Linked DNA regions of Sinorhizobium meliloti. The protein of the gene in region 4 binds, or shares a complex with, the protein of the main gene of each other region. Links are inferred from orthologs where the notes say so. Each region holds a gene or a part of one and is shown on either strand. Other genes may lie near its edges.

Region 1 (5,625 bases), 2.4 Mb from region 4 along the record:
CCGTCGGTCCGGACCGCCAGGGGCAGTTCGAAGACGTCGAGATCGGCATCGAGCGCCTGCATCTGGAGCAGGATGCCGGCAAGTCGATGCACGACCAGCATCCCGCCATGTCCTATGTCGACCTCAACCGGTCGGGCGTCGCGCTGATGGAGATCGTCTCGAAGCCGGACCTGCGTTCGTCGGACGAGGCGAAAGCCTATCTCACCAAGCTTCGCTCGATCCTGCGTTATCTCGGCACCTGCGACGGCAATATGGACGAGGGCTCGATGCGCGCGGACGTCAACGTCTCGGTTCGCCGTCCGGGCGAAGCTTTCGGCACGCGCTGCGAAATCAAGAACGTCAACTCGATCCGCTTCGTCGGCCAGTCGATCGAGTACGAGGCCCGTCGCCAGATCGCGATCCTTGAAGACGGCGGCGCGATCGACCAGGAGACCCGGCTCTTCGATGCCAACAAGGGCGAGACCCGCTCCATGCGTTCGAAGGAAGAGGCGCACGACTACCGCTACTTCCCCGATCCGGATCTCCTGCCGCTCGAGTTTGACGATGCCTTCGTGGAAGCGCTCAAGGCCGACCTTCCCGAATTGCCGGACGACAAGAAGGAACGCTTCGTTCGCGATCTCGGCCTGTCCGTTTACGATGCGTCCGTTCTCGTCTCGGAAAAGGCGATTGCCGATTACTTCGAAGCCGTGGCCGAAGGCCGTGACGGCAAGGCGGCGGCGAACTGGGTGATCAACGATCTTCTCGGCGCGCTGAACAAGGCCGGCAAGACCATCGAGGAAACGCCGGTCTCGCCGGCGCAGCTCGGCGGCATCATCGATCTCATCAAGGATGGCACCATTTCCGGCAAGCTCGCAAAGGACGTCTTCGAAATCCTTTGGAACGAGGGAGGCGATCCGGCCGAAATCGTCGAGAGCCGCGGTATGAAGCAGGTCACCGACACCGGTGCGATCGAGAAGGCGGTCGACGAGATCATCGCCGCCAATCCCGACCAGGTGGAAAAGGCCAAGGCGAAGCCGTCGCTCGCCGGCTGGTTCGTCGGGCAGGTGATGAAGGCGACCGGCGGCAAGGCCAATCCGCAGGCGGTGCAGGCCCTGGTAAAATCCAAACTCGGCATCGAGGAGTGACGATGTTCTTCGTCCGAACCGCGAGCGAGCGTGACCTCGAGAAGGTTCGCGCTCTGCTCGCCGAGACGTGGCACGCGACCTACGATACGTTCTACGGTGCCGAAAAGGTCAATGAACTGACGGCGAAGTGGCATTCGATCGAGGCCCTTCGCGCGCGCCTGCAGCGCAAGCATTCCGAGTTTGTCGTCGCCGACAACGGCAGCGAGCTTGCCGGCATGGGTTATGCCGCCATGTCCGAGTCGCTGGAAAAGACAGCCGTGCTGCACCAGCTCTATGTGCTGCCGAAGCATCAACGCCATGGCGTCGGCCGCGACATGTTCGCGGAGCTCGAGACCTGCTTCCCGGATGCGGAACGCATGCGGGTGGAGGTGGAGCCGCAGAACCTGCACGCGCTCGCCTTTTATCGCGCGCACGGATTTGTGGAAGTCGCAAAAACATCCAGTTGCGGCGACGAGCAGTCCGGCATACCGGCGCTCATCCTGGAAAAGCGCCTTTCCTGACCTTTCACGCCGCATCGATGCGAACACAGGCGCTTCGGCCTCGAGATGCGGGTGAAAGACCCGAGCCGGGAGCGGAATCACTGGACAAGGCGAAAGCGGCGCGGCATAAGCGGGGGCGAGATTTTGATATCCGGCCGGCTCCCATCGGCCGGTAAAGGACGATGCATATGAAGCTCCTGCTGCAGATTTTCACCTGGTGGAATGGACAGACGATCGGTACCCGGTTTCACACCTGGCGCCATGGCCAGCGCGTCGGGGAAGACGAATTCGGCAACGTCTACTATCAGGGCGGCACGGACTCCGAGGGACGGACGCGGCGTTGGGTGATCTACAACGGTCCCGCCGAGGCGTCTGCGATCCCGCCGGGCTGGCATGGCTGGATGCATCATCGCACCGACGTCTCCCCCGCCGACGAGAAATATGCGGTCCGCGAATGGCAGAAGCCGCACCGCGCCAACCCGACCGGTACGCCCAATGCCTACCGGCCGAAAGGGTCGATTGCCGGTGCCGGCAAGCGCCCGCGTGTGACCGGCGACTACGACGCCTGGACGCCGCGCTCCTGAGCCGGGCTTCTCGGGCATCGTCCCGCGACTTGCGGGACGATCACGGCGCAGCCACATTTCGGGTTTAGCGCCTGAAGTCCATCCGGGACTAACAGCAATGTGCGGGGGATTGGCGGTAATGGCGGGTTTCTGTCTGCGGGATTTGATTGGCCGGGGAGGGCGGTTTGCGGCCATTGCCCTTCTCCTTGCCGCTCCGGTGACGTCTGCCGTCGAAACCGCGCAGGCGGCACGCCTTTCCAACGCCGTGGCGGTCTTCTCCGGCATCGACAAGATCACCGGCCGCATCACCAGCTTTGACGTCTATATCGGCGAAACGGTGCAATTCGGTGCGTTGCAGGTAACTCCGCGCGTTTGCCACAGCCGCGACGAAACGGAAGCGCCGAAGACGACCACCTTTGTGGAGGTGGACGAAATCACGCTCGACCGGAAGATCCGCCGCATCTTTACCGGCTGGATGTTTGCCGACAGCCCGGGGCTCAACGCCGTCGAGCACCCCGTCTATGACGTTTGGCTGCAATCCTGCAAGTCCACCTCCGAAGTTCCGCCGCCCGACACTGCGGCAAAGCAATAGAGCACTTGACAAGGCGCCTTCTGCGATCGTTCTCCCTGTGCGTGTCACTGGAGCGACGCAAAGCGTAAGCCTTCCCTTTGAGAAGGCATAATCCTCAAAATTCGAGATTTGGCGAGGCGATCGCTTTCGCGAGCAGAACTTCGTACTGAGCCTTCGGCACGTCGACTGCGCCGAAGGACTTCAGGTGTTCGGTCGTGAACTGCGTGTCGAGGAGCTGAAACCCCTTCGACCTCAATCGCTCGACCAGATGGACGAGGCAGATCTTGGATGCGCCGGTGCGGCGCGAGAACATGCTCTCGCCGAAAAAGGCTGCGCCGAGTGAAACGCCGTAGAGGCCGCCGACGAGCGCATCTCCCTCCCAGGCCTCGACGCTGTGCGCATGACCCATATTGTGCAGGGCCGCATAGAGGGAGCGGATCGTGTCGTTGATCCACGTCGTCGGCCTGTCCGGTGCGGGCTGCGCGCACCCCTCCATGACTTCAGCGAAGGCCGTATCGAAGCGAATGTCGAAGGGGCGCCTGCGGATCGCTTTGGCGAGGCTGCGCGAGACGTGAAACCGGTCCAGCGGAATGATGCCGCGAATCTCGGGCTCGACCCAGAAAAGTTCCGGATCGTCGGCCGAGTCGGCCATGGGGAAGAGTCCGATCGAGTAGGCGCGCAACAACATGTCCGGCGTGATATCCGGTTGTTTGCTGCGCGTCTCCTTCAATGTCGTATCCTATGCGGATGTTGTGGCCAGATGGTGCTCCAGCCAATGGATATCATAATCGCCGTTTGCGATATCCTGATTGTTGATCAGGTCCTGAAAAAGGGGAAGAGTCGTCTTGATGCCGTCGATGACAAATTCGTCAAGCACGCGGCGCAGCCGCATCATGCACTCGACGCGCGTCCGGCCGTGGACGATCAGCTTACCGATCAGGCTGTCATAGTAGGGGGGTATGCGGTAACCCTGATAGGCGCCGCTGTCGACGCGCACACCGAGGCCGCCCGGGGCGTGGAAATGCGTGATCGTGCCCGGGGAAGGGACGAAGGTGCGCGGATCTTCGGCATTGATGCGGCATTCGATGGCGTGACCGGAGAAGACGATATCCTCCTGCTTGGCGGACAGGCCGGCTCCGGACGCCACGCGAATCTGCTCGTGCACGAGGTCGATCCCGGTGATCGCTTCGGTAATCGGGTGTTCGACCTGCAGGCGCGTGTTCATCTCGATGAAGTAGAACTCGCCGTTCTCGTAGAGGAATTCGATCGTGCCGGCGCCGCGATACTTCAACTTCTTCATCGCGTCGGCGCAGACCTGACCGATCTTCATGCGCTGTTCGACGTTCAGGGCCGGGGAGTTGGCTTCTTCCCATACCTTCTGATGGCGGCGCTGCAGCGAGCAGTCGCGTTCACCGAGATGGATCGCATTGCCTTCGCCGTCCCCGACGACCTGTATTTCGATATGGCGCGGCTTGCCGAGAAACTTCTCCATGTAGACCGCGTCGTTGCCGAATGCGGCCGCGGCTTCGGAACGTGCCGTCGCAACCGCATTTTCGAGTTCCTCCTCGGTGCGGGCGACCTTCATGCCGCGGCCACCGCCACCCGCCGTCGCCTTGATCAGCACGGGGAATCCGATCTGGCGGGCGATCTCCAGGGCATTCTCCGGCCTCACTTCGCCATCGGAGCCCGGAACGACCGGAATGCCGAGTTCTTCCGCCGTCTTCTTGGCGGTGATCTTGTCGCCCATGAGGCGGATGTGCTCGGCAGTCGGTCCGATGAAAGTGATGCCGTGCGCATCGAGGATATCGGCGAACTTGGCGTTCTCCGAGAGGAAGCCGTAACCCGGATGCACCGCATCCGCACCGGTGATCTCACAGGCGGCAACGATCTGATGGATGTTCAGATAGCTCTCGCGCGAAGGCGGCGGGCCGATGCAGACGCTCTCGTCGGCGAGCCGGACATGCATGGCGTCGCTGTCCGCCGTCGAGTGCACGGCTACGGTCGCGATGCCGAGCTCCTTGCAGGCGCGCAGGACGCGCAGAGCAATTTCGCCGCGATTGGCAATGAGGATTTTCGAGATCATCGCCACCGTGCCCTACTCGATCACGATCAGGGGTTCGCCATATTCGACCGGAGCGGCGTCCTGCACGAGAATTTCCGTCACCTTGCCGGAGCGGGGGGCGGGAATCTGGTTCATCGTCTTCATTGCCTCGATGATCAGGATCGTCTGACCTTCCTTTACCACCGCACCGACTTCGATGAAGGGGCGGGAACCCGGAGCCGGGGCGAGATAGGCGGTGCCGACCATGGGGGCCGTCACTGCGTTCTTGGCATTGTGACCGCCTTCGGCGGCACCCTGGGGCGCACCAGCCGGCTGGCCGGCGGCGATGGCGGGCGGCACCTGGTAGGCGGGCATCGCCGGCATGGACATGGCAACAGGCGTGCCGTTCCGCGAAACGCGGATGCGCAGATCGTCCTGTTCCACTTCGATCTCGGTCAGGTCGGTATCGTTGAGGATATTGGCGAGATCACGGATCAGCGCCTGATCGATACCCGGTTTCTTTTCAGCCATGGGATATGAGCCTCGTGTTCTTCTTATTTGGATTTTTCCGTCAGGTTCTTTAGCGCATGCAGCGCCAGAATGTAACTCTGTGCGCCGAAACCGCAGATAACGCCTTTGACGGCCGGCGCGATCATCGACTTGTGCCGGAATTCTTCGCGCGCATGAATATTGGAAAGATGCAGCTCCACCACGGGGACGGTGATCGCCCGAATGGCATCGTGCATGGCGATGGAGGTGTGTCCGTAGGCGGCGGGATTGATGGCGATGCCGACTGCCTTTTCGCCAGCCTCGTGCAACCAGTCGACCAAGGTGCCCTCATGGTTTG
Region 2 (8,017 bases), 2.4 Mb from region 4 along the record:
GAAGAGTCGTCTTGATGCCGTCGATGACAAATTCGTCAAGCACGCGGCGCAGCCGCATCATGCACTCGACGCGCGTCCGGCCGTGGACGATCAGCTTACCGATCAGGCTGTCATAGTAGGGGGGTATGCGGTAACCCTGATAGGCGCCGCTGTCGACGCGCACACCGAGGCCGCCCGGGGCGTGGAAATGCGTGATCGTGCCCGGGGAAGGGACGAAGGTGCGCGGATCTTCGGCATTGATGCGGCATTCGATGGCGTGACCGGAGAAGACGATATCCTCCTGCTTGGCGGACAGGCCGGCTCCGGACGCCACGCGAATCTGCTCGTGCACGAGGTCGATCCCGGTGATCGCTTCGGTAATCGGGTGTTCGACCTGCAGGCGCGTGTTCATCTCGATGAAGTAGAACTCGCCGTTCTCGTAGAGGAATTCGATCGTGCCGGCGCCGCGATACTTCAACTTCTTCATCGCGTCGGCGCAGACCTGACCGATCTTCATGCGCTGTTCGACGTTCAGGGCCGGGGAGTTGGCTTCTTCCCATACCTTCTGATGGCGGCGCTGCAGCGAGCAGTCGCGTTCACCGAGATGGATCGCATTGCCTTCGCCGTCCCCGACGACCTGTATTTCGATATGGCGCGGCTTGCCGAGAAACTTCTCCATGTAGACCGCGTCGTTGCCGAATGCGGCCGCGGCTTCGGAACGTGCCGTCGCAACCGCATTTTCGAGTTCCTCCTCGGTGCGGGCGACCTTCATGCCGCGGCCACCGCCACCCGCCGTCGCCTTGATCAGCACGGGGAATCCGATCTGGCGGGCGATCTCCAGGGCATTCTCCGGCCTCACTTCGCCATCGGAGCCCGGAACGACCGGAATGCCGAGTTCTTCCGCCGTCTTCTTGGCGGTGATCTTGTCGCCCATGAGGCGGATGTGCTCGGCAGTCGGTCCGATGAAAGTGATGCCGTGCGCATCGAGGATATCGGCGAACTTGGCGTTCTCCGAGAGGAAGCCGTAACCCGGATGCACCGCATCCGCACCGGTGATCTCACAGGCGGCAACGATCTGATGGATGTTCAGATAGCTCTCGCGCGAAGGCGGCGGGCCGATGCAGACGCTCTCGTCGGCGAGCCGGACATGCATGGCGTCGCTGTCCGCCGTCGAGTGCACGGCTACGGTCGCGATGCCGAGCTCCTTGCAGGCGCGCAGGACGCGCAGAGCAATTTCGCCGCGATTGGCAATGAGGATTTTCGAGATCATCGCCACCGTGCCCTACTCGATCACGATCAGGGGTTCGCCATATTCGACCGGAGCGGCGTCCTGCACGAGAATTTCCGTCACCTTGCCGGAGCGGGGGGCGGGAATCTGGTTCATCGTCTTCATTGCCTCGATGATCAGGATCGTCTGACCTTCCTTTACCACCGCACCGACTTCGATGAAGGGGCGGGAACCCGGAGCCGGGGCGAGATAGGCGGTGCCGACCATGGGGGCCGTCACTGCGTTCTTGGCATTGTGACCGCCTTCGGCGGCACCCTGGGGCGCACCAGCCGGCTGGCCGGCGGCGATGGCGGGCGGCACCTGGTAGGCGGGCATCGCCGGCATGGACATGGCAACAGGCGTGCCGTTCCGCGAAACGCGGATGCGCAGATCGTCCTGTTCCACTTCGATCTCGGTCAGGTCGGTATCGTTGAGGATATTGGCGAGATCACGGATCAGCGCCTGATCGATACCCGGTTTCTTTTCAGCCATGGGATATGAGCCTCGTGTTCTTCTTATTTGGATTTTTCCGTCAGGTTCTTTAGCGCATGCAGCGCCAGAATGTAACTCTGTGCGCCGAAACCGCAGATAACGCCTTTGACGGCCGGCGCGATCATCGACTTGTGCCGGAATTCTTCGCGCGCATGAATATTGGAAAGATGCAGCTCCACCACGGGGACGGTGATCGCCCGAATGGCATCGTGCATGGCGATGGAGGTGTGTCCGTAGGCGGCGGGATTGATGGCGATGCCGACTGCCTTTTCGCCAGCCTCGTGCAACCAGTCGACCAAGGTGCCCTCATGGTTTGACTGCCGGAAGTCGACGTCGAAGCCCAGGAGTTTGGCCTCCTCCTTGCACATGGCTTCGATGTCGGCAAGCGTCTTGCCGCCATAGATACCCGGTTCACGTTTGCCGAGCGCGTTCAGGTTTGGGCCGTTCAGCACAAAGATAGTCGAAGGCATAAAGGATTCCGGTCCGGTGATGGAGGGTTACCTATAGACTGATGGTTCCCCGAGGAAAAGCCCCCTGGGTTCCCGCGGGATTTGTCCACAAGTCGTGCTGTTCCGATAGGGCGAAAGCCGCCGGCGTGCCGGCCGGCCGTCAGCAGACCGTCTTGCCGCACGCACGCATGTTGGCGACTTTCTGTTCGATCTCAGGCGCCCCGACAGCGCCGAAGACCGCCTCGTTGCCGACGACATAGGAAGGCGTTCCCGTGATGCCGAGCTCGTTGGCGAGCGTATAGGCTTCGCGCACCGAGGCATCATACGGCCCGTCATCCATCTTTTCGCGCAACTGCGCTTCCGTCACCCCGAGCTTGGCCGCAACGGCGATCGCGGTTTCCTCCGTCGCCCGTTCCTCTGCCCCGAGCAGGGCGCGATGGAAATCGCCGTATTTCTCCGGTGCGATCACGCGGAAGGCGGCGCTGACCTTGTGGGCCGCGAGCGAATCCGGTCCGAGAATTGGGAGCTCCTTGAGAACGAATCGGACATTCTTGTCCTTGGCGAGGATGTCGTCCATGTCGGACATGGCCCGTTTGCAATAGCCGCAGTTGTAATCGAAGAATTCGACGATCGTCACATCGCCATCCGGATTACCGAGGGCTATGTCGTAGTCAGAGTTGAAGATCGCCTTCTTGTTGTCGGCGATTGCCGCCTGGGCGGTTTCCTGCTGCTTGGCCCGCTGCTTGGAGGTGAGCGCTTCCTGCACTTCCAGCATGATCTCCGGATTGGCGAGCAGGTACTCCTTGATGAAGGCGCCGAATTCCTCCTTCTGCTTGGCATCGAGCGCCGCCGCCGGCCCGGGCAGGGCGACGCCGGCAGCAAGCGCGATCAGGGATGCTGCGGCAATCATCTTCATCTTGAGCGTCATTCTTTCCTCGTGGTCTGCTGTTCTATGTCGGTCGTAGAGTCCGCACGCTTGCGTCAATGCGCCAGTTTGAAGACGACGACAAGTCCCGGCTTGCGCCGATTGGTTGAACCATAGGACCTGGCGCGGGCAAACGAAACGGCAAAATGGGCCGAATTGCGGCGTTCGCGGACTTGTGAAGCCGTAAGCGATGGGGCAAAGGGCATAGAGAAACTCGTGAGGACCAGTCATTTGGCACAGATGTCGAAACGCAGCGCAGTCGAGCCGTTCCACGCCATGGACGTGCTGGCCGAAGCCACGCGGCGGCGCGATTGCGGCCACCCGGTCATATCCATGGCGGTCGGTCAGCCCGCGCATCCTGCGCCGAAAGCGGCACTCGATGCGGCAAGGAGGGCGCTCGATCACGGTCGGCTCGGCTATACGGACGCTCTTGGCACACTCTCCCTGAAGAGGGCGATTGCCGCTCATTATCACAGCCGGCACGGCATCACGCTCGATCCGCAGCGGATTGCGGTGACGACCGGATCGTCGGCCGGGTTCAATCTCGCTTTTCTCGCCCTGTTCGATCCGGGCGATCGCGTGGCCATCGCCCGGCCAGGCTATCCCGCCTATCGCAACATCATGGCTGCGCTCGGCCTCGAAGTGGTCGAGATCGAAGCCAATGCCGAGGCCGGCTTCACTTTGACCCCGGACAGCCTCGAGCGCGCCGCGGCACGTGCCGGAAAACCGCTGAAGGGCGTGCTTCTCGCAAGCCCCGCGAACCCGACGGGAACGGTGACCGGCAAGGCGCAGCTGAAGGCGCTCGCCGACTATTGCCGGGACCACTCGATAGCCTTCATTTCCGATGAGATCTATCACGGCCTTACTTTCGCCGGGGAGGAGACGACGGCGCTTGAAGTCGCCGACGACGCCGTCGTGATCAACTCCTTCTCCAAATATTATTGTATGACCGGATGGCGCATCGGCTGGATGGTTCTGCCCGAGGCGCGGGTGCGTGCCTTCGAGCGCATCGCGCAGAGCCTCTATATTTCGCCGCCGGAGCTATCACAGATTGCCGCAGAGGCGGCCCTCGGCGCGCATGAGGAGCTCGACGGCTACAAGCGCGCCTATGCCGCGAACCGCGCATTGCTGCTCGAACGGCTGCCGCAGATCGGCTTTTCGATCGCCTCGCCGATGGACGGCGCATTTTACGCCTATGCGGATGTCAGCCGCTTCACCAATGACAGCATGGCCTTCGCCCGTCGGATGCTGGCCGAGATCGACGTTGCGGCAACGCCCGGCTTCGACTTCGATCCCCTCGAAGGGCATCGCACCATGCGCTTTTCCTATGCGGGCGCGGCTACCGAGATGGAGGAGGCGATGAACCGCATCGCGCGCTGGCTGGCCTAGATCACGATGTTTTTAGGTCGGGTCGACCTAAAAACATGAACGTGATCGATTCCAATAGTTTAGAGCGGGATGCGGGCGGAAAACCGCACACACTTTTCCTCATCCCGCTCTAAGGCCTGTTGAGGTTCATCCGGAGTTTATGACGGCTGCTGCGAGATGGGTGATGGCGTTGGAGCTCTGGGCTGTTTTGTCGGCGCGCATGGCCTGGCTCTAACCGGCCTGTGAAACCTATCGGAGGACTGCAATCTCTCCTCACCTCGTCTCTGTGCTTGTCACAGAGATCCAGCAGCGCCGCGTCTGCGGCGCGGAAGAGTTTTTTCAGCCCAAGGACTTGGTCTGGCTGGATCCCTGTGACGAGCACAGGGATGAGGAAATCAAACAGGCCGCGGCGGGTATCCCGGATCTCAACAGGCCTTTAGAGCGCTTCACGTTTCACTGGACGGCGAAACGCTTAGGTCGTTGGACCAAGCACCTCCGGACGGAGAGCTGTCATGCTTTGCGTGGAAGTGCTCTGCTCCAGACATGGGTATCCGCACATCGGCCGGTTACGCGTGGCTTACCAATTGCCGGGGTCTGCAGTGTGATCGACACTGGCAAATTCATCTGCCTTTTTCCGGTCCAGTATCAGGCTGGTTGCAATCTTCGTTTCATCCGTGACCGAATAATGCAGAGGTGCCGGCCCGTTGGTCAGTTGCTGATACATGAGCAAGGCGGCCTCCTCGGCAGTGTCGGCTTCGAACTCTTCCGTAACGATGACTGTGAACTTGCGCATGGCCTCGTCCTCCCTGCGGGAAAGTATAGAGCGGGATAAGGAAAAGCGTGTGCCGCTTTCCGTCCGGAAAGTGCGGAGTTTTCAAAGAGGCAGGTCACAACTGAGCCGCCACGCGGCCCCAGCATGAAAAAGCCCGGATCGCTCCGGGCTTTTTCCTATTCTTCTTAGAAGAAGCTGCGGCGCTGCCACCAGCCGCCCTTTTTGGGTTTTGTCGGCTCCTCTTCGCCCTCGCCCTTGCTGGACGTCACGACCGGCTCGGTAGCGATCGCCGACAGATCCCGGTTTGCGCGCGCGGGCTTTGCGCCTTCCAGATCGGCAACAGCTTCCTCCACGGCCTCGGGGGCGGCTTCGGTTGCTTCGGGTTGGGCCTCGACGGTCTTCTCGGCTACTTCATCGACACTCTCGGCCGGCTCCTCGGCCTTGACTGCTTTCTTGCGGCTGCGCCGGGGTTTTGCCGGTTTCGGCTCCTCCGCTGCTGCCTCGACGGCAGCGGCTGCCGCGATATCCGGTGACGTCTCCTCGGCTGCCGCGGCTGGGGCGACTTCCGCCTCTGCGTCGTCGCCGGCTCCTTCGCCGGCGTCTGCAGCCATGCCGGTCTCGCCCTCGGCATCGGCCAGTTCGTCCTGACGACTGCGGCGGCCGCCACGCTTGCCGCGGCGGCGACGCTTGCGCTTCTGCTCGCTATCGCCATTCAGGGCATCCGTAGCGTCGACTTCATCCTCGGCATCGTCCACGGCGGCTTCGTCGCCGGTCTCGTCCTCAGCCGCGTCGGCGGCGTCAGCGAAGGCCTCGTCCGCCCCCTGACCCGCACCCTTGCCGCGCCGGCGGCGACGACGCTTGCGCTTGCGGCCGCCTTGTTCGTCGGTCTGCCCCTTTTTCTGGTCCTGACGCTCGGCAGCAATCTCTTCCACTTCCTCTTCGTCGGACTCCTCCTCGATGAGGACCTCTTCTTCGTCTTCCGGCTCCGGCTCGAACTGCAGGATCTGGTCGATCCTCACCGGATTTTCGACCGGTTCACCGCGATCGATCGCGAAGTGCTGCGCACCGACATGAGCGTCCGCTTCGATGAAGATGGAGACACCGAAGCGCTGCTCGTAGTCCGTGATCGAACTGCGCTTCTGATTGAGCAGGTAGAGCGCGATATCGGGTGTCGTCCGCACGCTGATGTCGTGCGTGGTGTTCTTGAGCAGATGTTCCTCGATGCCGCGCAGGACATGCAGGGCAACGGAGGATTGCGAGCGAATGTGGCCCGTGCCGTTGCAGTGCGGGCAGGTCTGCATCGTGCTTTCCAGCACCGAGGCGCGGATGCGCTGGCGAGACATTTCGAGCAGGCCGAAATGCGAGATGCGGCCGACCTGGATACGGGCACGATCGTTCTTCAGGCAATCCTTGAGCTTCTTCTCGACGGAGCGGTTGTTCCGCTTCTCTTCCATGTCGATGAAGTCGATGACGATCAGGCCGGCAAGGTCGCGAAGGCGCAATTGCCGCGCTACTTCCTCGGCTGCCTCGAGATTCGTCTGGAGAGCCGTATCCTCGATCGAGTGCTCGCGCGTCGAACGACCGGAGTTCACATCGATGGAAACCAGAGCTTCGGTCTGGTTGATGATGATGTAGCCGCCCGACTTCAGCGTCACCTGCGGCTGCAGCATGCGATCGAGCTGTGCTTCGATGCCGGAGCGGGAGAAGATCGGATGCACGTCGCGATAGGGCTGCACGACCTTTGCGTGGCTCGGCATCAGCATCTTCATGAAGCCCTTGGCTTCCTTGTAGCCTTCCTCGCCCGAAACGACGATCTCGCTGATGTCCTTGTTGTAGAGGTCGCGGATCGATCGCTTGATAAGGCTGCCCTCCTCGTAGACGAGGCAGGGGGCAGTCGAGTTCAGCGTCAGCGTGCGGACGTTCTCCCACAGGCGCATGAGATATTCGAAGTCGCGCTTGATCTCGACTTTCGTGCGATTGGCTCCGGCGGTGCGCAGGATCACACCCATCCCCTGCGGCACGTCGAGACCGCGGGCGATCTCCTTCAGACGCTTGCGGTCCTGCAGGTTGGTGATCTTGCGCGAAATACCGCCGCCGCGCGCCGTGTTCGGCATGAGAACGGAGTAGCGGCCGGCGAGCGAAAGATAGGTCGTGAGTGCCGCACCCTTGTTGCCGCGCTCTTCCTTTGCGACCTGCACCAGCAGGATCTGCCGGCGCTTGATCACTTCCTGGATGCGGTATTGCTTGCGCGGCTTGCGGATATGACGATCCGCCACCTCTTCCATGGCATCTTCGGCGCCGACGGATTCGATGATTTCCTTTTCGCCGTCGTGATTGTCGTCGTCATCGTCGTCGTCACGCTGACGGCGCGCGTCGATATCCTCGGAGATCGAGTCGGTATCGACCACCGCGGCCATTTCGTTCTTGTCGCCTTCGCCGTCTTCCGACGGGCCGCTTTCAGGCGCCACGGCCTCTTCGTCGGCCTTCGGCTTCGCGCGGCGGGTACGCTTCGGCTTGGCCTTGGCCTTCGGCTTCTCCGCAGCGGCCTCAGCGGCTTCTCCGGCTGCCTCGGCGGCTTCGGCCTGTGCCACGACTTCGGCAACCGTATCGCCAGCCGGCGCGAATTTCTGTTCCGCCACGGTGTCGTTCGGCTCGTCATCGTCGCGGCGAGCCTCTTCGGCTTCCGCCTTCAACAGGGCCTGACGATCGGCGAGGGGAATCTGGTAGTAGTCGGGATGGATTTCGGCGAAGGCCAGAAACCCGTG
Region 3 (3,982 bases), 760 kb from region 4 along the record:
AACGGCTGCATGGTCCGCCCGCGAAAAGGTCCGGTTTTCCGGCGCCATGCAGAGGAGACTTGAATGCCCACCCTCTTCCGCTTCCTGTTCATCTGCGCCGTCGCGGCCGGCATGGTCTATGGCACGATGGTGGCGCTCGTCACTTTCGTCGACCCGGTTGAGCGGGACGTGACGGTGCGCATTCCCTCCGAACGGGTCAACAAGCCGAAATGACGGATATGTCCGCAGCCTACGTCGAAGCCTTCCTGGAAATGATGAGCGCCGAGCGTGGAGCGGCGGCGAACACGCTGCAATCCTACGAGCGCGACCTCGAGGACGCGCGTTCCTTCCTGCGCTCGCGCGGCACCGGGCTCACCGACGCCTCGGCCGACGATCTCAGAAGCTATCTCTCCCATCTCGCAGGCCAGGGCTTCAAAGCGTCGTCGCAGGCGCGGCGGCTCTCGGCCCTCCGGCAATTTTACAAGTTCCTCTATGCGGAGGGGCTGCGCACGGACGACCCGACGGGCATCCTCGACGCGCCGAAGAAAGCCCGCACCCTTCCGAAGACCCTCAGCATCGAAGACGTCACCCGGCTGATCGGCCAGGCGGAAGCGGAGGCGAAATCCGGCAGCGACGACGTGATGGCGAAATTGCGCATGCACGCGCTGATCGAGCTCCTTTATGCGACAGGCATGCGCGTCAGCGAGCTCGTGTCGCTGCCGGCGAGCGTGCTTGCACAGAACGGGCGTTTTCTCATCATTCGCGGCAAGGGTAACAAGGAAAGGCTCGTACCGCTGTCGCAGGCGGCGATCCGCGCCATGCGGGCCTATGGGGAAGCACTGCAGGAAGAGAGTGCGGACAGCCCCTGGCTGTTCCCCTCCAATGGCAAGTCCGGCCATCTGCCGCGGCAGGTCTTTGCCCGCGACCTCAAGAGCCTTGCGGCACGGGCAGGCATCCGGGTGGCAGCGATTTCGCCGCACGTGCTGCGCCACGCCTTCGCCAGTCATCTGCTCGCCAACGGCGCCGACCTTCGTGCCGTACAGGAACTGCTCGGCCATTCAGACATTTCCACGACACAAATCTATACGCATGTGCTGGAAGAACGGCTTCACGACCTCGTGCAAAACCATCACCCCCTTGCCAAACAGGCGAAAAAACAGGATTAGGTCCGCCTGACGGTATGGCTTGGCAGGGCGGCCCTTGTCGAAAAACGATCGGAAACGCGTCTGATGCACAATTATCTCGACTTCGAAAAACCCATCTCTGATCTCGAAGGCAAGATTCTCGAACTGAAGAAGCTCGCCAGCGAAGACGAGAGCGTTAACACATCAGACGAGATCGCCCGATTGGAAGGGCGCGTCCGCGATGCGATGGTCGAGATCTATTCCAAATTGTCCCCCTGGCAGAAGACCCAGGTCGCTCGCCACCCCTCGCGTCCGCATTTCCTGGACTATGCCTCGCGCCTCTTCACCGAGTTCACGCCGCTTGCCGGCGACCGGAATTTCGCCAATGACGACGCGATCCAGGCGGGGCTTGCCCGCTTTCACGGCACGCCCGTCGCCGTCATCGGCCAGGAGAAGGGCAACGACACCAAGTCGCGCATCAAGCACAATTTCGGCAGCCCCCGACCCGAGGGCTATCGCAAGGCGACGCGCATAATGGAGATGGCCGACCGTTTCGGCCTGCCGCTGATAACGCTGGTCGACACGGCAGGCGCCTATCCGGGCGTCAACGCCGAGGAGCGGGGCCAGGCCGAGGCGATCGCCCGCTCGACCGAAATGTGCCTCAACGTCAAGGTGCCGATCGTCACCGTGGTGATCGGCGAAGGCGGTTCGGGCGGCGCGATCGCGATCGCGACCGGCAACCGCGTCTACATGCTGGAGCACGCGATCTACAGCGTGATCTCCCCGGAAGGTGCGGCCTCGATCCTCTGGCGCGACTCGACGCGCGCCAAGGAGGCCGCCAGCAACATGAAGATCACCGCCGAAGACCTGAAGTCGCTCGGCGTCATCGACGGGATAATCCCGGAGCCTGTCGGTGGAGCCCACCGTGACCCGGACGCGGTCATCAGCCGCACGGAAACCGTGATCGGCGACGCTCTCAAGGAGCTTTCCGCACGCAATGGCGACGAATTGCGGGCCGACCGGCGGCAGAAATATCTGAATATCGGCCGTAACCTCTGATTACGGCTCCGGCCCGAGCCGTTCCAATCCGAACCATTGCGATTATTCCCTGACGTCAGCAACCGGAAATCGGACTGTGGCCAAATCTTGGCCATATTCATGAGGTCATGAGAGATGGCCATTCGCAGGGGGCGCCTGCACGGTTAAGATTTCGTGAAGAATAATGACGTACTGATTCGTTGACGCCTGTCCTTCGTGGAACCGGCGTGCACGGATAGAATGTGGCTAGAACGGGCTTTTGCCGATGCGTTTCAGGAACCTTGTCCTCACCGCCGCTGTCGCAGCCGCTCTTGCGGGCTGCACCAACGAGACGCTCGATTCGGTCAACCTGTCGTCCGTCAAGAACAAGACCGAGTACCAGCTTTCCAGCAAGATGGTCAGCAAGATGCGCGAGCTGGGGATGCAGAAGACGTCCGCGATCCTGTTGCGCATCTTCAAGGAAGAAGGGACGCTCGAAGTCTGGAAGGCGAACACGGCGAACCGGTTCCAGCTTCTGAAGAGCTACAAGATCTGCGCCTGGTCGGGAAAACTCGGGCCCAAGATGAAGGAGGGAGACCGGCAGGCGCCGGAGGGATTCTATCCGCTCTATCCGAACCAGATGAACCCGAATTCGAGCTACTACCTGGCGATCAACACGGGCTATCCGAACACCTACGACAAGGCCAACGGCCGCACCGGCACGCATCTGATGATCCACGGTGCCTGCTCTTCGGCCGGCTGCTATTCGATGACGAACGAGCAGATCATCGAGATTTTCGCGCTCGCCCGCGACGCGTTCAAGGGCGGCCAGGAAAGCGTGCAGCTTCAGGCCTTTCCCTTCCGCATGACGGCGGAAAACATGGCGCGCCACCGCGACAATCCGAACATCGAATTCTGGAAAATGCTGAAGGCCGGCTACGACCAGTTCGAAGTGACCAAGCGCCCGCCGGCAGTGAATGTCTGCGAGAGGAAATACGTCTTCAATCAGCAGGCCGCGGGGCAGTTCAATGCGGCCGGCCAGTGCCCTGCCATGACGACGCCGCCGGCGCTGCAGATGGCGATGGCCAGCTACGACAAGGACTACCGGCGCGACTACGAGAAGGCATTGAAGAAATTCGACGGCATGGTCTGGTATGAGCCGACCGAGGCCGAACGCAAGGCGGTCGTCGCCGACCAGCGCAAGGGCCGCGAGCTTGCCTATGCGCCGACCGGCACCTCGCTCGATGCGGGCAAGCTGCTCAAGGTAAGCGATCTCGAGAAGAAGCTTGCCGAACAGAAAGAGGCCGAGGAAGCCAAGCAGGCAACCTTGATCCAGAAGGAAGCGCTGGAAAAGGCGGCCCGCGAAGGCAAGGGCCTGCCGGTGCCGCAGGCCAACCCGCTCGAGCGCCCCGTGGAGCAGGCAGCGGTGCAAGCCGAGCCCGCGAGGAAGTCGCTCTGGGGTCTGTTCTCTCGCAGCGAGCCCGCGGCCGCGCCGGCCGCACCCGCCGCCGAGGCTCCCGCGCAGCAGGGCGCAGGCCAGCCGGCCGCTCAACAGCCCGCACCGGGCCAGCCGCAAGCCGCCGCCGGCGGGCAACAGGCAGCACCGCCGGCGCAGGACAATGCTCAGGTTGCCGCCGCTCCCGCCGGGAATGCGCAAGCGCCGGCACCCGAACAGCAACCCGCCGAGCAGCCGAAGAAGCGCCCGTTCTGGAAACTCTGGGGCAATTGATGCCCGAGGAAGCGAGGCTACGCTACGATCTGAGGGGGCTGAAATGCCCCCTTCCCGTTTTGAAGACGCGCAAGCGAATGGAAAACCTGACGCCCGGCGCTCTCATCGAGATCGAAACGACCGACCCGCTGGC
Region 4 (6,923 bases):
TTTCCGGCTTCATGTCGATGAACCTCGACCGGCACCTGATCGCCCACAAGGAGTTCTTCGCCCATCTGGTCAAGAACGATGGCGATGCGGCCGAAAAACACCGTGACTTCTACGACGAATATCTGGCGGTGATGGATCTGACCGCGGAGTTCTACCTGCAGACCGTGCAGGTGGTGTTCATGCAACATGCGCTGCCCAAGGGCGAGATGATCCACCGCGGCAAGCGTGTCGATCCGACGGCGATCCGACGCGTCGCGCTGCTGACCGTCGAGGGCGAGAACGACGACATTTCCGGCCTCGGCCAGACCAAGGCGGCGCAGACGATCTGCACCGGCATTCCCGATTCTATGCGGCAGCACTACATGCAGCCCGACGTCGGCCATTACGGCGTCTTCAACGGTTCGCGTTTCCGCCGCGAGATCGCACCGCGCATAGTCGCCTTCCAGCGCCGGCATTCACGCCATGCGAAGCCGGTCAAACAGCTCATCAAGGGCGGCAAGTCGGCCTGAGCGCGTCATTGGAGCGCTCGATTTGCCGGAGCAAAGTCAGGGGGTTGTCCGATTCCTTGATACAATGTCTTGCGTCGGGGCTGTGGGTTTCCCACATCGTTTTCATCGGGCCGCGAAGGGCGGCCCGCCGACTGCGAGGAATCCTGAAGATGAACCAATCTGCACTGATCCGTCCGGACTGGACGCCTGCGACCATTGCATTGATGGTGCTGGGTTTCATTGTGTTCTGGCCGCTCGGCCTAGCAATGCTCGCCTACATCCTCTTCGGCGACAAGCTGAGGGCGTTCAAGAAGGACGCCAATGAAGGAGTGGATCGCATGTGTGCCGGCTTCAAACGGAACCGCCGGGGACAATGGGCACATCATCGTACGGGCAATGTCGCCTTCGACGACTGGCGGACAGCGGAACTTGCCCGTCTCGACGAGGAGCGCCGCAAGCTCGACGAGATGCGCGAGGAATTCGACGGCTATGTACGCGAGCTCCGTCGTGCAAAGGACCAGGAGGAATTCGACCGCTTCATGCGCGAACGCAAGAACGGCCGCACCGGTCCGGAAGCCGGCTTCGAATCGAGCTGATCGCATCCGGTGTTTCATGACATCCGGTGTTTCATGTGAAACGCCGGATGTTACTCGTCCATCTGCCAAGTGCCCTGCGAATCGGCTAGAACGGCCTCATGTTTTCATCTCTCAAGCGGCGCCGTGGCAGTGGACCGCCCCTTGATGTCATCCGTGACATCGAGGTCGCCGGCAAGGTCCTTCCCCTGACCATTCGGCAAAATGCGCGAGCGACGCGGATGACGCTTCGCATCGAGCCCGGCGGGCGAGCGTTGAAGCTCACCGTGCCGGAGGGCTTGCCGGAGCGCGAGGTCAGCGCCTTTCTCATCCGGCACCAAGGCTGGTTGATGACCAAGCTCGCCCGCTTTTCCGGCGAAAGCGAGCTCGAGGACGGCGGCACCATCCTTGTTCGCGGCGTTGCGCACCGCATCGAGAGAACGGGCCGCCTGCGCGGCTTGACCGAAGCGCTCGTGATCGACGACGAGGCGGTTCTGAGGGTGGGCGGTGCCGAGGAGCATCTGCGCCGGCGCATCGCCGACTATCTCAAGAAGGAAGCCCGCAGCGAACTCGAGCGCCTGGTCGCCGTTTATGCGGGCAGGACGGGGCGCAGGGCACGCTCCCTCAGCCTGAAGGACACCCGCAGCCGTTGGGGCTCCTGCTCCGCCGAGGGCGATTTGAGCTTTTCCTGGCGGATTGCCATGGCGCCGCCGAAGGTGATCGCTTATCTCGCGGCACACGAGGTCGCCCATCTTCAGGAAATGAATCATGGACCGCGTTTCTGGGCGTTGTGCGAAAGCCTGTGCCCGGAAACGAAGGATGCCAAGCACTGGCTCAAGCGCAACGGCACGATGCTGCATGCGATCGATTTCGGGTAGATCGAGAGTGGCGAAACGGCCCCTCAACCCGCGGGCGGGGAGAGGGGACTGACGGAGCATGCCGCTTGTCCCTTCGCCCCGCTTGCGGGGAGAAGGTTCCTGCAGGCGGATGAGGGGGGCCGGCTTGGTTCGCTCGAAAAACACCGGATGCCCGCCGCCGCCCTCGCCCTAAGATTGGCCGCTGCCGTGCAACGGTTTTGCTCGACTCGGGCGGCATTTCATGCAAGGTCGCTTTCCATGAAAACGGAAGTGAAAATCTGTGGTTTGAAGACGGCCGAGGCCGTGGAGCGTGCCGTCGCGCTCGGCGCTTCCCACGTAGGCTTCATCTTCTTTCCCAAGAGCCCCCGCAACATCGAACCGGACGATGCCGGCCGCCTTGCCGCGCGCGCCCGCGGGCGCGCGAAGATCGTTGCGGTCACGGTCGATGCGGACAATGACGGTCTCGACGAGATCGTGTCGGCGCTCGACCCCGACGTCCTCCAGCTTCACGGTTCCGAAACTCCGGAGCGGGTCCTTTCCATCAAGGCGCTTTATGGTCTTCCGGTGATGAAGGCGCTTGCCGTCCGTGAGGCCTCCGATCTGGAGCGGATCGATCCCTATTTGGGCATCGTCGACCGTTTTCTCCTGGATGCGAAGCCTCCGGCCGGTTCCGATCTGCCGGGCGGCAACGGGATTTCTTTCGACTGGCGGCTTCTCGACGCGCTTGACGGAAGCGTCGATTACATGCTTTCCGGTGGATTGAACGCGGGCAACATCGCAGACGCACTTGCGCTGACCGGCGCCCGCGCCATCGATACATCCTCCGGAGTGGAAAGCGCGCCGGGGATCAAGGATCTGACGCTCATGGAAGCGTTTTTCGAAGCGGTCCGCCGGGCGGAAGCTTGAGCGGCCGTGATCAGGGAGCAAGACGTGAATCAACCGCCTAAACCGAACTCCTTCAGGTCCGGACCCGATGAAGAGGGCCGTTTCGGCATATTCGGCGGGCGCTTCGTCGCCGAGACGCTGATGCCGCTGATCCTCGATCTCCAGGATGAATGGGCGAGGGCGAAGAACGATCCGGCTTTCAAGGCGGAACTCGAAAATCTCGGCACCCACTATATCGGCCGGCCGAGCCCGCTCTATTTCGCCGAGCGCCTGACGGCCGAACTCGGTGGCGCCAAGATCTATTTCAAGCGCGAGGAGCTCAATCACACGGGCTCCCACAAGATCAACAATTGCATCGGCCAGATCCTGCTCGCCAAGCGCATGGGCAAGACCCGCATCATCGCAGAAACCGGCGCCGGCCAGCACGGAGTGGCATCGGCGACGGTCGCGGCGCGCTTCGGCCTGCCCTGCGTGGTCTACATGGGTGCGACCGACGTGGAGCGGCAGGCGCCGAACGTCTTCCGCATGAAGCTTCTCGGCGCCGAGGTGAAGCCGGTGACCGCCGGCAACGGCACCCTCAAGGACGCCATGAACGAGGCGTTGCGCGACTGGGTGACCAATGTCGACAGCACCTATTACCTGATAGGCACGGCCGCCGGCCCGCATCCCTATCCGGAGATGGTGCGCGACTTCCAGGCAGTCATCGGTGAGGAAGCCAAGCAGCAGATCCTCGAAGCCGAAGGCCGGCTTCCCGATCTCGTCGTCGCCGCCGTCGGCGGCGGTTCCAATGCGATCGGCATCTTCCATTCGTTCCTCGACGACGAGGGCGTCAGGATCGTCGGCGTCGAAGCGGGTGGCAAGGGGCTCGACGGCGACGAGCATTGCGCTTCGCTGACCGCCGGCTCGCCCGGCGTGCTCCACGGCAACCGCACCTATCTTCTTCAGGACGGTGACGGCCAGATCAAGGAAGGCCATTCGATCTCGGCCGGGCTCGATTATCCTGGCATCGGACCGGAACATGCCTGGCTGAACGACATCGGCCGCGTCGAATATGTGCCGATCATGGATCATGAGGCACTCGAGGCCTTTCAGACGCTGACGCGGCTCGAAGGCATCATCCCGGCGCTCGAACCGTCCCATGCGCTTGCCGAAGTCATCAAGCGCGCGCCGAAAATGGGCAAGGACGAGATCATCCTGATGAATCTCTCCGGTCGCGGCGACAAGGACATTTTCACCGTCGGCAAAATTCTCGGTATGGGGCAGTAAAGATCATGACCGCACGCATGGAGCAACGGTTCGCCGACGTGGCGGCCGAGGGGCGCCCGGTCCTCGTGACCTATTTCATGGGCGGCGACCCGGATTTCGACACGTCGCTGGCGATCATGAAGGCGCTGCGGCAGGCGGGTGCCGACATCATCGAACTCGGCGTGCCCTTTTCCGACCCGATGGCCGATGGACCGGCGATCCAGCTCGCCGGCCAGCGCGCGCTGAAGGCGGGGCAGTCTCTCGCCAAGACGCTGGAGCTCGCCCGGCTCTTCCGGGCGGAGGACCAGCGCACCCCCATCGTGCTGATGGGCTATTACAACCCGATCTATATCTATGGCGTCGAGCGGTTCCTGGCGGACGCACTCGAGGCCGGCGTCGACGGCCTGATCGTCGTCGATCTGCCCCCGGAAATGGACGACGAACTCTGCATTCCGGCACTTGAGAAGGGCATCAGCTTCATCCGCCTGGCAACGCCCACGACGGACGATCGCCGCCTGCCCAAGGTTCTCGAAAACACGTCGGGTTTCGTGTATTACGTCTCGATGACCGGGATCACCGGCTCGGCGCTGCCCGATCCGTCGCTGATCGCCGGAGCGGTCGCGCGCATCAAGGCGCATACGCCCTTGCCTGTCTGCGTCGGCTTCGGGGTGAAGACCGCCGACCATGCGCGCGCCATCGGCGCATCCGCAGACGGCGTCGTCGTCGGCACGGCGATCGTCAATCAGATCGCGTCGAGCTTGACCGAAGAAGGCCGGGCAACGGAAGCGACGGTCCCGGGTGTCGAAGCGCTCGTCAGGGGGCTTGCGGCCGGCGTACGGGCGGCACGGCTTGCTGCAGCCGAATAATTGCCCATATTGACGCGCACAAGCCGAAGGAAAATCTTCAGGAGACTGCTTAATTGAACTGGATCACAAACTACGTTCGGCCGAAGATCAACTCGATGCTCGGCCGCAGGGAAGTTCCGGAGAACCTCTGGATCAAGTGCCCTGAAACGGGCGAGATGGTGTTCCATCGCGATCTGGAAGAGAACAAATGGGTCATCCCGCAGTCCGGCTTCCACATGAAGATGCCGGCGAAGGCCCGTTTGAAGGATCTCTTCGACGGCGGAATCTACGAGGCCTTCCCGCAGCCCAAGGTGGCGCAGGACCCGCTCAAGTTCCGCGACTCGAAGAAGTACTCCGATCGCCTGCGCGACAGCCGCGCCAAGACCGAACTCGAGGACACGATCGTTGCCGGCCTCGGCCAGGTCCAGGGCATCAAGCTCGTCGCCGTCGCGCATGAGTTCAACTTCATCGGCGGCTCGCTGGGCATTGCCGCGGGCGAAGCGATCGTGAAGGCCTTCGAGCGCGCGATAGCGGAGAAGTGCCCGCTGGTGATGTTCCCGGCCTCGGGCGGCGCCCGCATGCAGGAAGGCATCCTGTCGCTGATGCAGCTGCCGCGGACGACCGTGGCTCTTAACATGCTCAAGGAAGCGGGCCTTCCCTATATCGTCGTCCTGACGAACCCGACGACCGGTGGCGTCACCGCATCCTATGCGATGCTGGGCGATATCCACATGGCCGAACCCGGCGCGGAAATCGGCTTTGCCGGCAAACGGGTGATCGAGCAGACGCTGCGGGAAAAGCTTCCCGAAGGCTTCCAGACTTCGGAATATCTGCTGGAGCATGGCATGGTCGACATGGTCGTCAAGCGCCACGACATCCCGGAGACGCTCGCGCGCGTTCTCAACATTCTGATGAAGAAGCCGGCCAAGGCGGTCAAGCGCGATACCGCGACGGAGTTGGCCCCGCTGCCGGTGGCCGCGAGCGCCTAGATTAGGGCTACCATCATGACGGCGACTGAGGTCAGCGAGGCGGCGCAGGAGATCGAGAAGCTTCTCGCGCTGCATCCCAAGGGGTTCGACCTTTCGCTCGACAGGATCACGCGGCTGCTTGCTGCCCTCGGCAATCCTCACGAGCGCCTGCCGCCGGTCATCCACGTGGCCGGCACCAACGGCAAGGGCTCGGTCACGGCCTTCTGCCGGGCGATCCTGGAGGCCGCGGGCCTCAGCGTCCATGTCCACACGTCGCCGCATCTGGTGAACTGGCACGAGCGCTATCGCCTGGGTGTAAAGGGCGGCAAGGGCGCCCTGGTCAGCGACCCCGTGCTTGCCGATGCCGTACGCCGCGTTGCAGAAGCGAATGGCGGTGAGAAGATCACCGTGTTCGAAATCCTGACCGCGGTCACCTTCCTGCTCTTCGCCGAGCATCCGGCCGATGTCGCGATCATAGAAGTCGGCCTCGGCGGACGCTACGATGCGACCAATGTGATCGCCCGGCCGGCCGTCTCCGTGATCATGCCGATCTCGCTCGATCATCAGGCCTATCTCGGCGACCGGGTCGAACTGATCGCTGCGGAAAAGGCGGGGATCATGAAGCGCGGCTGCCCGGTGGTGATCGGCCACCAGGAGGAAGAGAGTGCGCGCGATGTGCTGATCGCGACCGCCGAACGTCTCGGCTGCCCCATATCCGTCTACGGACAGGATTTCATGGCGCATGAGGAGTTCGGCAGGCTGATCTTCCAGGATGAGAACGGCCTTGCGGATCTGCCGCTGCCGCGCCTGCCGGGCCGGCATCAATATGCCAATGCCGCGGCGGCGATCCGTGCCGTTCGGGCAGCCGGCTTCGATGTTCCCGAGGCGGCTATCGAGAAAGGGTTGGCCGGCGTCGAGTGGCCGGGACGCCTGCAGCGCCTCGCCGGCGGCAGGCTCTCGCATTTCGGCCCGCCGGGCGCCGAGATCTGGATCGACGGCGGACACAATCCGGGCGCCGGCCATGTCATTGCCGAGGCGATGGCCACCTTCGAGGAGCGCGACC

What was found.
Region 1: the proteins of accD (region 4) and accC are in contact, whole or in part, in a solved structure (PDB 8UXZ), measured with the Escherichia coli proteins. The link is inferred for Sinorhizobium meliloti from one-to-one orthologs.
Region 2: the proteins of accD (region 4) and accB are in contact, whole or in part, in a solved structure (PDB 8UXZ), measured with the Escherichia coli proteins. The link is inferred for Sinorhizobium meliloti from one-to-one orthologs.
Region 3: the proteins of accD (region 4) and JOH52_RS09805 are in contact, whole or in part, in a solved structure (PDB 8UXZ), measured with the Escherichia coli proteins. The link is inferred for Sinorhizobium meliloti from one-to-one orthologs.

The regions. Positions count from the first base shown.
Region 1 is NZ_JAGIOS010000001.1:3,750,316-3,755,940, reverse strand. What follows is about bases 2,649-5,625. They hold accC (acetyl-CoA carboxylase biotin carboxylase subunit), read right to left. Parts: upstream 4,821-5,625; coding sequence 3,477-4,820; downstream 2,649-3,476. Other genes in these bases: aroQ (type II 3-dehydroquinate dehydratase), read right to left, coding at 5,333-5,625; accB (acetyl-CoA carboxylase biotin carboxyl carrier protein), read right to left, coding at 4,833-5,309; aat (leucyl/phenylalanyl-tRNA--protein transferase), read right to left, coding at 2,853-3,467; JOH52_RS18260 (DUF2155 domain-containing protein), read left to right, coding at 2,649-2,758. In the rest of the region: Asp-tRNA(Asn)/Glu-tRNA(Gln) amidotransferase subunit GatB, read left to right, coding at 1-1,124; JOH52_RS18270 (GNAT family N-acetyltransferase), read left to right, coding at 1,127-1,624; JOH52_RS18265 (NADH:ubiquinone oxidoreductase subunit NDUFA12), read left to right, coding at 1,792-2,187; more of JOH52_RS18260, read left to right, coding at 2,306-2,648. UniProt on the Escherichia coli protein: This protein is a component of the acetyl coenzyme A carboxylase complex; first, biotin carboxylase catalyzes the carboxylation of the carrier protein and then the transcarboxylase transfers the carboxyl group to form malonyl-CoA.
Region 2 is NZ_JAGIOS010000001.1:3,744,353-3,752,369, reverse strand. Bases 1-2,888 are described here. They hold accB (acetyl-CoA carboxylase biotin carboxyl carrier protein), read right to left. Parts: upstream 1,739-2,888; coding sequence 1,262-1,738; downstream 1-1,261. Other genes in these bases: JOH52_RS18235 (DsbA family protein), read right to left, coding at 2,348-2,888; aroQ (type II 3-dehydroquinate dehydratase), read right to left, coding at 1,762-2,208; accC (acetyl-CoA carboxylase biotin carboxylase subunit), read right to left, coding at 1-1,249. Also shown: more of JOH52_RS18235, read right to left, coding at 2,889-3,115; JOH52_RS18230 (pyridoxal phosphate-dependent aminotransferase), read left to right, coding at 3,344-4,501; JOH52_RS18225 (hypothetical protein), read right to left, coding at 5,058-5,273; JOH52_RS18220 (Rne/Rng family ribonuclease), read right to left, coding at 5,438-8,017. UniProt on the Escherichia coli protein: This protein is a component of the acetyl coenzyme A carboxylase complex; first, biotin carboxylase catalyzes the carboxylation of the carrier protein and then the transcarboxylase transfers the carboxyl group to form malonyl-CoA.
Region 3 is NZ_JAGIOS010000001.1:2,086,239-2,090,220, reverse strand. The notes cover bases 245-3,185. They hold JOH52_RS09805 (acetyl-CoA carboxylase carboxyltransferase subunit alpha), read left to right. Parts: upstream 245-1,208; coding sequence 1,209-2,162; downstream 2,163-3,185. Other genes in these bases: JOH52_RS09800 (L,D-transpeptidase family protein), read left to right, coding at 2,407-3,185; xerD (site-specific tyrosine recombinase XerD), read left to right, coding at 245-1,145. In the rest of the region: JOH52_RS09815 (hypothetical protein), read left to right, coding at 64-213; more of xerD, read left to right, coding at 210-244; more of JOH52_RS09800, read left to right, coding at 3,186-3,849; JOH52_RS09795 (sulfurtransferase TusA family protein), read left to right, coding at 3,849-3,982. UniProt on the Escherichia coli protein: Component of the acetyl coenzyme A carboxylase (ACC) complex. First, biotin carboxylase catalyzes the carboxylation of biotin on its carrier protein (BCCP) and then the CO(2) group is transferred by the carboxyltransferase to acetyl-CoA to form malonyl-CoA.
Region 4 is NZ_JAGIOS010000001.1:1,325,112-1,332,034, reverse strand. What follows is about bases 3,929-6,923. They hold accD (acetyl-CoA carboxylase, carboxyltransferase subunit beta), read left to right. Parts: upstream 3,929-4,966; coding sequence 4,967-5,881; downstream 5,882-6,923. Other genes in these bases: JOH52_RS06310 (bifunctional folylpolyglutamate synthase/dihydrofolate synthase), read left to right, coding at 5,897-6,923; trpA (tryptophan synthase subunit alpha), read left to right, coding at 4,074-4,913; trpB (tryptophan synthase subunit beta), read left to right, coding at 3,929-4,068. Outside these bases: phaZ (polyhydroxyalkanoate depolymerase), read left to right, coding at 1-509; JOH52_RS06340 (DUF2852 domain-containing protein), read left to right, coding at 659-1,084; JOH52_RS06335 (M48 family metallopeptidase), read left to right, coding at 1,183-1,938; JOH52_RS06330 (phosphoribosylanthranilate isomerase), read left to right, coding at 2,176-2,823; more of trpB, read left to right, coding at 2,848-3,928.